2 regions of the Sphingomonas sanxanigenens DSM 19645 genome follow, and region 2 is predicted to be linked to the other one. Evidence: predicted binding sites of a transcription regulator. Region 2 holds the regulator's gene; the other holds the start of a gene.
What was found. The regulator LexA, encoded in region 2, represses DNA repair genes until DNA is damaged. The targets are predictions, from matches to a motif close to GTTCCNCNCTTGTTCT.
Positions count from the first base shown of each region.

Region 1 (5,512 bases), 1.9 Mb from region 2:
ACCATCGCCGGCGCGCGGAGCCTCGGCGATGCCGCGGTGTTGCTCAGCCTGAAGGACAGCAGCGAGGAATCGCGGCTCAAGCGCCAGGTTGCGCAGGCCACCAAGATGCAGGCGGTGGGCCAGCTCGCCGGCGGCGTCGCGCATGATTTCAACAATGTGCTGACCGCGATCATCGGCCATTGCGATCTGATGCTGATGCGCCACACGCCGGGCGACAGCGATTATGACGACATCCAGCAGATCAAGGCCAATTCCAACCGCGCGGCCAGCCTGACACGCCAGCTGCTCGCCTTCTCGCGGCAGCAGACGCTGCGGCCGCAGACCCTGCAGCTGCCCGATACGATCTCGGAGGTCTCCAACCTCCTCAAGCGGCTGCTGGGCGAAACGGTCACGCTCGTCGTGAAGCATGGCCGCGACCTGGGGCCGGTGCGCGCCGATCCGGGGCAGCTCGAGCAGGTGATCGTCAACCTAGCGGTCAACGCGCGCGACGCGATGCTGCCGCGGGGCGGCGGCACGCTGACGATCCAGACCTTCGCGGTCTCCGCCGCCGAGGTGCGCCGCATGGCGACCGACATGCTGCCGGTGGCCGACTACACCGCGTTCAGCGTGGCCGACACCGGCACCGGCATCCCGCCCGAGATCCTGCCCAAGATCTTCGAGCCCTTCTTCACCACCAAGGAGGTCGGCAAGGGCACGGGGCTGGGGCTCTCCACCGTCTATGGCATCGTCAAGCAATCGGGCGGTTCGATCTTCGCGGACAGCCGGCCGGGGCAGGGCACCGAATTCGTGATCTACCTGCCCGTCCACAGGGTCGAGGCCGGCGGCGACGCACGGCAGGCACCGCGGCAGCGGCTGGGCGAGCTGTGGGGCAGCGGCACCGTGCTGCTGGTGGAGGATGAGGAGATGGTGCGCAGCGTCACCGAACGGGCGCTCGCCCGGCATGGCTATACGGTGCTGACGGCGGAAAATGGCGAGGAAGCGCTGGAGATCCTCGATCGCGGCGACCCTATCGACCTGCTGATCTCGGACGTGGTGATGCCGGCGATGGACGGGCCGACGCTGGTCAACCATGCGCGCCGGCGGATGCCCGATCTGCCGATCCTGTTCATGTCGGGCTATGCCGAGGAACAGCTGCGCCGCTCGATCGACATCGCCAATGTCGGCTTCCTGGCGAAGCCCTTCTCGATGCAGCAGCTTGCCGAGGCGACCCGCGAGCGGCTGGGGGCTTGACGGGGCCGTCGCGCAGCCGGAACGAAATATAATTCAGATTAAGGAAGTCGAAATCGTTCCGATCTATAGTGCGCGGGGCCGTAACGACGGTCGCCAACAAAAAAGAGGCATGATGGCCACCTCCCAGACGTTTTTGATCATCGAGGACGAACCGCTGATCGCGATGATGCTCGAAGATTTCCTCGAAGCGCTCGGCCATCGCGTCGCCGGCACGGCGGATACGGTTTCGGACGCGATGAGCCAGGTCGACGGCGCGACCTTCGACGCCGCGATCCTCGACGTGCACCTGCGCGGCGAGGCGTGCTGGCCGGTGGCGGATGCGCTCGCCGATGCCGGGCGGCCCTTCCTGCTCGCGACCGGCGGCGTCGTTGGTGAGACGCCGATGGCGCATCGCGCCGCGCCGGTTCTGGCGAAGCCCTTCACGATCGATTCGGTCGAGCGGGCGCTGAACCAGCTCCGGCAGCATCAGCCCGGGGAGGGCTGACCGGCGCGGAGCCCGCATTTTCCCTGAAAGTTCTCCTCTTGTTCCGGTAGAACAAATCGGATACTAGGTTGCCACCGCGTTGAACGGTTCGCGCGGAGCGACTACGGGAGGCTTGGCCCATGGCAGCGCAACTTCGGGTCATCGGCGCGGATTCGGCGGGAAATATGGACAGGCAGAAAGCACTCGAAGCAGCATTGGCGCAGATCGATCGCGCCTTCGGCAAGGGCTCGGCGATGAAGCTGGGCAGCCGCGAAAAGATCGAGATCGAATCGGTTTCCACCGGATCGCTGGGGCTGGATATCGCGCTCGGCATCGGCGGCTTGCCGCGCGGGCGCATCATCGAGATCTTCGGCCCCGAATCGTCGGGCAAGACCACGCTGGCGCTCCACGCGATCGCCGAGGCGCAGAAGATCGGCGGCACCGCCGCCTTCATCGATGCCGAACATGCGCTCGATCCGGGCTATGCCAAGAAGCTGGGCGTCGACATCGACGAGCTGATCGTCAGCCAGCCCGATACCGGGGAGCAGGCGCTGGAGATCACCGACACGCTGGTGCGCTCCAACGCGATCGACGTGCTGGTGATCGACTCGGTGGCGGCGCTGGTGCCGCGCGCCGAAATCGAGGGCGAGATGGGGGACAGCCATGTCGGCCTGCAGGCCCGCCTGATGAGCCAGGCGCTGCGCAAGATCACCGGTTCGATCAGCCGCTCGCGCTGCACGGTGATCTTCATCAACCAGATCCGCATGAAGATCGGCGTGATGTATGGCAGCCCCGAGACGACGACGGGCGGCAATGCGCTGAAATTCTACGCGTCGGTCCGCCTCGACATCCGCCGCACCGGCCAGATCAAGGATCGCGACGAAATCGTCGGCAACACCACCCGCGTGAAGGTGGTGAAGAACAAGGTGGCGCCGCCGTTCAAGCAGGTCGAATTCGACATCATGTATGGCGAGGGCGTCTCCAAGACCGGCGAAGTGCTCGACATCGGCGTGAAGGCCGGCCTCGTCGAGAAGTCCGGTTCGTGGTTCTCCTATGATTCGATCCGGATCGGCCAGGGCCGCGAAAATGCGAAGACCTATCTGCGCGACAATCCCGAAGTGATGGCGCGCCTGGAAAAGGCGATCCGCAGCCGCACCGAGAAGGTGGCGGAAGAGATGATGGTGGGACCCGAGGCGGACGACGATCTCTGAGCCTGACGAGGCCCGGGACACGAACCCCGTTTCAAGCACCCGAGGCCCGTCGCGTCACCGGACGCGGCGGGCCTTGTCGTATACCGGGCGGGGCGCGAGCGTCAGGCCGCCAGCCAGCTTTCGAGGTCGGCGCGGGCGCGTGCAGTATATTGCATCTTGCGATCGACCTTGCGCTTCTTGCCCTCGACCGGTGGGAACAGCCCGAAATTGACGTTCATCGGCTGGAAGGTCTCCGCCGCCGCGCCGCCGGTGATGTGCCCCAGCAGCGCGCCCAGCGCGGTCGTGGCCGGCGGCGTGCTGAGCGTGGTGCCTGCCAGTTCGGCGGCCAGGAAACGCCCCGCGAGCATCCCCACCGCGGCGGATTCGACATAGCCCTCGCAGCCGGTGATCTGGCCCGCGAAGCGGATGTTGGGGCGCGAGCGCAGCCGCAACTCGCCGTCGAGCAGCCTGGGGCTCTGGATGAAGGTGTTGCGGTGCAGCCCGCCCAGCCGCGCGAACTGGGCGTTCTCGAGACCGGGGATGGTACGGAACAGCCGCACCTGCTCGGCATGCTTCAGCTTGGTCTGGAAGCCGACGATGTTCCACAACGTGCCCAGCGCATTGTCCTGCCGAAGCTGGACGACCGCGTGCGGCCAGCGCCCGGTGCGCGGATCGTCGAGCCCCACCGGCTTCATGGGACCGTGGCGCAGCGTCTCGGGGCCGCGCTCCGCCATCACCTCGATCGGCATGCAGCCGTCGAAATAGGGCGTGTCCTTCTCCCATTCCTTGAACGCGCTCTTCTCGCCTTCCAGCAGACCGGCGATGAACGCGTCATACTGTTCCCGGTCGAGCGGGCAGTTGATGTAATCCTTGCCGTCGCCCTTGTTCCAGCGCGACTGGAACCAGGCGATGTCGAAATCGATGCTGTCGCGATGGACGATCGGCGCCAGCGCGTCGAAGAAGGCCAGCGCCTCGGTGCCGGTCTCGCCGGCGATCGCGGCGGCGAGGGGGGCGGCGGTGAGCGGCCCGGTGGCGATGATCGCGGGGCCCTCGGGCAAGATGTCGACGCGCTCGCGGACCAGTTCGATCAGCGGGTGCGCCTCCACCGCCTGCGTCACCGCATCGCAAAAGCCGTTGCGATCGACCGCCAGCGCCGAGCCGGCGGGCACGCGATGCGCATCGGCGCGGCTCAGGATCAGCGATCCCATCGTCCGCATCTCGGCGTGAAGCAGGCCCACCGCGTTGCTGTCGGCATCGTCGGAGCGGAAGCTGTTCGAACAGACCAGTTCGGCGAGCCGGTCGGTCTGGTGCGCGGGCGTGCCTTCCACCCCGCGCATCTCGGACAGCCGCACGGAGAAGCCGGCCTGGGCGAGCTGCCACGCGGCCTCCGACCCTGCCAGACCGCCGCCGATGATATGGACCTGATGCGCCGTCACGCCGTAACCTTACCTGTCTAGAATTCGGAATCCACCGGCCGCCCGTCCGGCGACCAGGCGGTGGGCCATAGGCCAATGCGGCGGAGGAGGCGAGAATGATCGATCATGTCGGGTTCGCGGTCAGCGATCTGGAAAGGTCGCGCGCCTTCTATCTGGCCGCGCTCGCGCCGCTCGGCATCGCGCTGCTGATGGAGGTCGGCCCCGAGCGCACCCAGGCCAGCGGCACCGCGCTGGGCTTCGGCAAGGATGATCACCCCTTCTTCTGGATCGGCGACAACGAACGGGTGGGGGAGGGCACCCACATCGCCTTCACCGTCGACGACCGCGCCACCGTCGACACCTTCCACGCCGCCGCGCTCGCCGCCGGCGGCACCGACAATGGCGCCCCCGGCATCCGCGCCCATTATCATCCGAACTATTATGCGGCGTTCGTGCTGGATCCGGACGGGATCAATGTCGAGGCGGTGTGCCATCGGGACTGAGGCCGGTTGACAGCGTCTCCGCCGCCCGCCAATGAGAGCCCCGCCGGAAAAGTTGGAATTCCGACTCCGCGAGAGTTGGAATGAAATTTGACCGGCACGAAAAACCCTAGATTTTCTGCGGGTTTGCGGGTGTAGCTCAATGGTAGAGCAGAAGCTTCCCAAGCTTACGACGAGGGTTCGATTCCCTTCACCCGCTCCGCCCGTGTCGAAATCTCCGCCGGCTCCCGCTTCCCCGTCGCCAGTGCAAGGATTGCGTGCAGGCGGTCGGTGATGATCACGTCGACGCCGCGGCCCTGATTGGCCGGCACCAAGTCCACCGAATCGATGAGGCTGCGCAGGATCGGGTGGGCTTCCATGCGCGCTTTGTTGGTAGGCCGACGTCACGATCCAGTTTCGGAGGCATTGATGCGGCAGATGCGAATTCTGACTCTATCGGAGGCGGTGTACGTATTCGCGAAGCCGATCAGCGATGGACTCAAGTTCGTCGAGGGGTGTCCTCGCCGCCTCAGCCGCGGCAACATACTCGATTGCATTTTGAGCGCCAGCAAGTTTCTTGAGTATGCGGCCGCACGATCCGTCTTTAGAAAGCATTTCTTGAATTTCGTTTAGTTCGTCGATTACAAAAAGATTGTCTATAACTCGATCGAGTTCGTGTTTTTCTATTATGGCTGGCAAGCGCAGTGCGCGCCCGATGTCCTCGGCGAAGAATTC
Region 1 is NZ_CP006644.1:1,373,575-1,379,086, forward strand. It holds gene NX02_RS06435 (hybrid sensor histidine kinase/response regulator) at 1-1,230, shown strand, start outside; gene NX02_RS06440 (response regulator) at 1,343-1,714, shown strand; gene recA (recombinase RecA) at 1,834-2,904, shown strand; gene trmFO (methylenetetrahydrofolate--tRNA-(uracil(54)-C(5))-methyltransferase (FADH(2)-oxidizing) TrmFO) at 3,006-4,319, opposite strand; gene NX02_RS06455 (VOC family protein) at 4,415-4,801, shown strand; tRNA gene NX02_RS06460 (tRNA-Gly) at 4,927-4,997, shown strand; gene NX02_RS31350 (hypothetical protein) at 4,966-5,157, opposite strand; gene NX02_RS06465 (hypothetical protein) at 5,231-5,512, opposite strand, start outside.
Region 1: a site for LexA is predicted at 1,744-1,759, ahead of recA (recombinase RecA). Genes of this name have one in related genera too.

Region 2 (5,512 bases):
CCGCGCTCGACGATGCGCAGATGGCCGATATCGAGGCGGAGGCGATCCGCTGGGGCATGGACGCGTTGGTCGAGGTGCATGACGCCGACGAGCTCGAACGGGCGCTGAAGCTGCGGTCGCGGCTGATCGGCGTCAACAATCGCGACCTGCGCGATTTCTCGATCTCGTTCGAGCGGACCTACGAACTGGTCGATCGCGCCCCCGCCGGCTGCACTTTCGTCGCCGAGAGCGGGCTGCGCGACAAGGCCGATCTCGATGCGATGGCGGCGCGCGGCGTCCGCTGCTTCCTCGTCGGCGAGGCGCTGATGCGGCAGGACGATGTCGAGGCGGCGACGCGCGCGCTGATCGTCGGATGAGCGGCCTCACCCATCTCGACGCCGATGGCGCGGCGCGGATGGTCGATGTCTCGGCGAAGGCGGTCACCACGCGCGAGGCGGTCGCCGAGGGCCGCATCCTGATGAGCGCGATGGCGCGCGACGCGATCCGCGACGGGCTGGTCAAGAAGGGCGATGTGCTCGCGGTCGCACGCGTCGCCGGGATCATGGCCGCCAAGCAGACCAGCAATCTCATCCCGCTGTGCCATCCGCTGCCGCTGTCATCGGTGGAGATCGACCTGAACGTCACCGAAGAAGGCGTCGCCGCCACCGCCACCGCGCGCATCGCCGCGCAGACCGGCGTCGAGATGGAAGCGCTGACCGCGGTCTCGGTCGCGCTGCTGACCGTCTACGACATGGCCAAGGCGCTCGACAAGGCGATGCGGATCGAGGGCATCCGGCTGCTCGCCAAGCGCGGCGGCAAGTCCGGAGACTGGCACGCCGACGCATGAGCCTGCTGCCGGTCAGCGAGGCGCAGGCCCGGCTGTTCGCGCTGGCACCGCCGGTTGCGATCGAAAGCGTCGCCATCGATGACGCCGCCGGCCGCTGGACCGCCGAGCCGATCGTCGCGCTGCGCACCCAGCCGTGGCGCGACCTTTCCGCGATGGACGGCTATGCACTGCGCTTCGCCGACCTCGAAGACAAGCTGACGGTGATCGGCGAAAGCGCCGCGGGACGCCCGTTCGACGGCGATGTCGGCGCCGGCCAGGCGGCCCGCATCTTCACCGGTGCGGCGCTGCCGCCGGGCGCGGATACCGTGTTGCTGCAGGAAGAGGCACGGCGCGAGGGCGACGCGCTGTGGCTCGACGGCGAAGGCCCGTTGCGCCGGGGCGCCCACATCCGCCGCGCCGGTTCGGACTTTCTTACCGGCGACATGCTGATCGAAGCCGGCATCCGCCTCGGCCCGGCGCAGCTCGGCCTCGCGGCGATGGGCGGGCATGGCCGCCTGCCCGTCCGGCGCCGCGTGCGCGTGGCGATGGTCGCGACCGGTGATGAACTGGCGCTGCCCGGGGCGCCGCTGGTCGAAGGCGTCCTGCCCGCCTCCAACGGCCCCATGCTGCGCGGGCTGCTCGCCGGATTGCCGGTCGAGATCGTCGACCTCGGCATCCTTCCCGACCGGCTCGACGTCCTGGCCGACGCCTTTCGCGCCGTCGAGGCCGACATCCTCGTCACCACCGGCGGCGCGTCCGTCGGCGATCACGACCTCGTCCGCCCCGCGCTGGCCGCGGCCGGCGCCGAAATCGACTTCTGGCGGATCGCGATGAAACCGGGCAAGCCGCTGATGGCGGGACGCCTCGGCAACACCGTCGCGCTCGGGCTGCCTGGCAATCCGGTCTCCGCCTTCGTCACCGCCCGCCTCTTCCTCGTGCCCCTGGTGGCGGCGCTGTCCGGGGCCGCGCAGCCTGCGCCCACGCCGTTGCCCGGCGTGCTCGGCGGCGACCTGGCGGCAACCGCCAACCGCGCCGAATATGTGCGCGCGCGCATCGTCGACGGCCGCCTGGTTCCCAGCGCCACCCAGGACAGCGCGGCGATGCGCGCGCTCGCCCGCGCCGATGCGCTGATCTTTCGCGAAGCCCACGCCGAACCCGCAAAAACCGGCGAGTCGTGCTTCTTTCTGCCGCTCGCTTGACACCTTTTGTTCCGCGCTTTACGTGTTCGCCATTCGTTCCTTTGGAAGGTGCTGGCGATGTTGACCCGCAAGCAGCATGAGCTGATCTGCTTCATCCACGACCGGCTCGCCGAAACCGGCGTGTCGCCTTCGTTCGAGGAGATGAAGGAAGCGCTGGACCTGAAGTCGAAATCGGGTGTCCACCGCCTGATCAGCGCGCTCGAGGAGCGCGGCTTCCTCCGCCGTCTGGCCAACCGCGCCCGCGCGCTCGAAGTCGTCAAGATGCCCGAGCGCGCCGAGCGCAAGCCGGCTGCGGCGGCATCCGCCCCGGTGGCCGCGCCCGCCAGGGCGCCGGCCCGCGCGGTGCCGATTGCCGCGAACGACGTGGTCGAAATCCCGCTGCACGGCCGTATCGCCGCTGGCGTGCCGATCGAGGCGATGGAGAGCGACCGCATGCTCTCGGTGCCCGCCGCCCTGCTCGGCACCGGCGATCATTATGCGCTGGAAGTCTCCGGGGATTCGATGGTCGAGGCCGGCATTCTCGACGGCGACTATGCGCTGATCCGCCGCACCGACATCGCCCGCGATGGCGAGATCGTCGTGGCGCTGGTCGACGATGCCGAGGCGACGCTCAAATATTTCCGCCGCGAAGGCTCGATGGTCCGCCTCGACCCGGCCAACCGCGCCTATGATCCGCAACGCTACGCGCCGGACCAGGTGCGCATCCAGGGCAAGCTGGCCGGGTTGCTGCGCCGCTATCATTGATGCCAACTAAGCCCCTCCCCTTCAGGGGAGGGGTTGGGGTGGGGAATGACCGGCTGCTCCGAACCTGGCGACAGACCCTCACCCCAACCGCTCCCCTGAAAGGGAGGAAAAGAAGGGGAGAGAAGATGCCCATTCGCCTGTTCGATTATTGGCGCTCATCTGCCAGCTATCGCGTTCGCATCGCACTGAACCTCAAGGGCGTCGCCTATGAGCGGGTCGCGGTCGATCTGCTGGCCAGCGAACAGCGCGCGCCTGGGCATCTCGCGCGCAACCCGCAGGGCTTCGTGCCGACCCTGGAGATCGACGGGATCGAACTGACGCAGAGCCTTGCGATCATCGACTATCTCGACGCCAACTATCCCGACCCGCCGATGGTCTCGAAGGATCCCGCCCGGCGCGCCAAGACGCTGGCGCAGGCGCTGACGATCGTCGCCGACATCCATCCGCTCAACAATCTTCGCGTGCTCAAGCATCTCAAGCGCGAATTCGGCGTCGACGACGCCGCGCGCGACGACTGGTATCGCCATTGGCTGCGTGAGGGTCTGCTCGCGCTGGAAGCCATGGCCACCGGTTCCGGCCGCTACCTCGGCGGCGACGCGCCCGATATGGCCGATGTCTGCCTGGTGCCGCAGATGTACAATGCCCGCCGCTTCGAACTGCCGCTCGACGATTTTCCCACGCTCGTCAGGATCGATGCCGCCGCGCAGGAGATCGACGCATTCGCCGCGGCGCATCCGGATCAGGCCAAGTAGCGTTCCGAGATACTTGATCCGCCGCGCCGCCGGTGGGAGAGGGTCGGCATGACCGACGAGGAAGCCGCCGCCGAACTCGCCCATCTCGCCAGCGAGATCGCCCGCCACAACCGCCTGTACCATGATCAGGACGCGCCAGAGATCAGCGACGCCGATTATGACGGCCTGATCCGGCGCAACGCCGCGCTGGAGGCGGAATTTCCGCACCTCGTCCGCAGCGATTCGCCCTCGCGGCTGGTCGGCGCCCAAGCGACCGGCGTGCTCGCCAAGGTGACGCACGCGCGCGCGATGCTGAGCCTGGAGAACGCGTTCGACGATGCCGACGTCATCGAATTCGTGCTGCGCGTCCGCCGCTTCCTCGCGCTCGGCGAGGGCGATCGCGTCGCGCTGACCGCCGAACCCAAGATCGACGGCCTCTCCTGTTCGCTGCGCTACGAGAAGGGCAGGCTGGTGCTGGCGGCGACGCGCGGCGACGGCCAGGTGGGCGAGGATGTGACCCCCAACGTCCGCACCATATCCGACATTCCGGAGCAGTTGCCGGCCGGTGTGCCCGACGTCTTCGAGATCCGCGGCGAGGTCTACATGGCCAAGGCCGATTTCGCCGCGCTCAACGCGCGCCTGCTGGCCGAGGCCGGCGACCCCGCGAAGGCACGGCAATTCGCCAATCCGCGCAACGCCGCCGCCGGATCGCTGCGCCAGAAGGATGCGGCGATCACCGCGGCCCGCCCGCTGCGCTTCCTGGCGCATGGCTGGGGTGAAGTGTCCGCACTGCCCGCCGAGACCCAGCATGGCGTGATGCGCGCGATCGAGAACTGGGGGCTGCCGGTGAGCGACCTGCTCGTCGAATGCGTCCAGGTGGAAGCGGCGCTCGCGCATTACCGGCGCATCGAGGCGCGCCGCGCCGACCTGCCGTTCGACATCGACGGCGTCGTCTACAAGGTCGATCGGCTCGACTGGCAGCAGCGGCTGGGCTTCGTCGCCAAGGCACCACGCTGGGCGATCGCGCACAAATTTCCCGCCGAGCGCGCGCAGACGACGCTGCGTGCGATCGACATCCAGGTCGGCCGCACCGGCAAGCTCACCCCGGTCGCGCGGCTGGAGCCGGTGACGGTGGGCGGCGTCGTCGTCACCAACGCGACCCTGCACAATGCCGACGAGATCGAGCGGCTCGGCGCACGGCCGGGCGACCGCGTCGTCGTCCAGCGCGCGGGCGACGTCATCCCCCAGGTCGTCGAGGTGCTGACCCGCGACGAGGAGCGTCTCGCCTTCCTCTTCCCCGCCCAGTGTCCCGAATGTGGCTCGGATGCGGTGCGCGAGGAGGGCGAGGTCGACATTCGCTGCACCGGCGGGCTGATCTGCCCCGCGCAGCGCGTCGAGCGGCTCCGCCACTTCGTGTCGCGCGCCGCGCTCGACATCGAGGGACTCGGCGGAACGACGATCGAAAGCTTCTTCCGCGACGGGCTGATCGAATCGCCGGCGGACATCTTCCGCCTGCACGAAAAGCGTGACGAACTGCTGCAGCGGGAGCGATGGGCGGAAACCTCGGTCGATAATCTGCTGAAGGCGATCGACGACCGCCGCAACGCACCGCTCGACCGCGTGCTGTTCGCGCTCGGCATCCGCCACGTCGGCGGCGTCACCGCACGCGACCTCGCGCGCCGTTACCGCTCGTTCGAAGCGTTCCTCGGCGTGGTCGAGGCCGCCCGCGCCGCACGCAGCGGGCTGGAGCCGACGCCGGCCGAACCCGAGCGAAAGTTCGTGATCCGCCGCGACAAGGCCACCGTCGCCGCGATCGACACCCCCGGCGTCGGCCCCGAAGTCGCCAACGCGCTGCTCGATTTCTTCGACGAGGCGCACAACCGCGAGGTGATCGACGCGCTGCGCGACGCCGGCCTCACCCCCGCGGACGTGATTCACGAGACGCGCGCCTCCGAAGTCAGCGGCAAGACCGTGGTGTTCACCGGCTCGCTGGAGACGATGAGCCGCGACGAGGCCAAGGCGCAAGCCGAGGC
Region 2 is NZ_CP006644.1:5,670,834-5,676,345, reverse strand. It holds gene trpC (indole-3-glycerol phosphate synthase TrpC) at 1-356, shown strand, start outside; gene moaC (cyclic pyranopterin monophosphate synthase MoaC) at 353-826, shown strand; gene NX02_RS26060 (molybdopterin molybdotransferase MoeA) at 823-2,004, shown strand; gene lexA (transcriptional repressor LexA) at 2,062-2,748, shown strand; gene maiA (maleylacetoacetate isomerase) at 2,874-3,500, shown strand; gene ligA (NAD-dependent DNA ligase LigA) at 3,549-5,512, shown strand, end outside.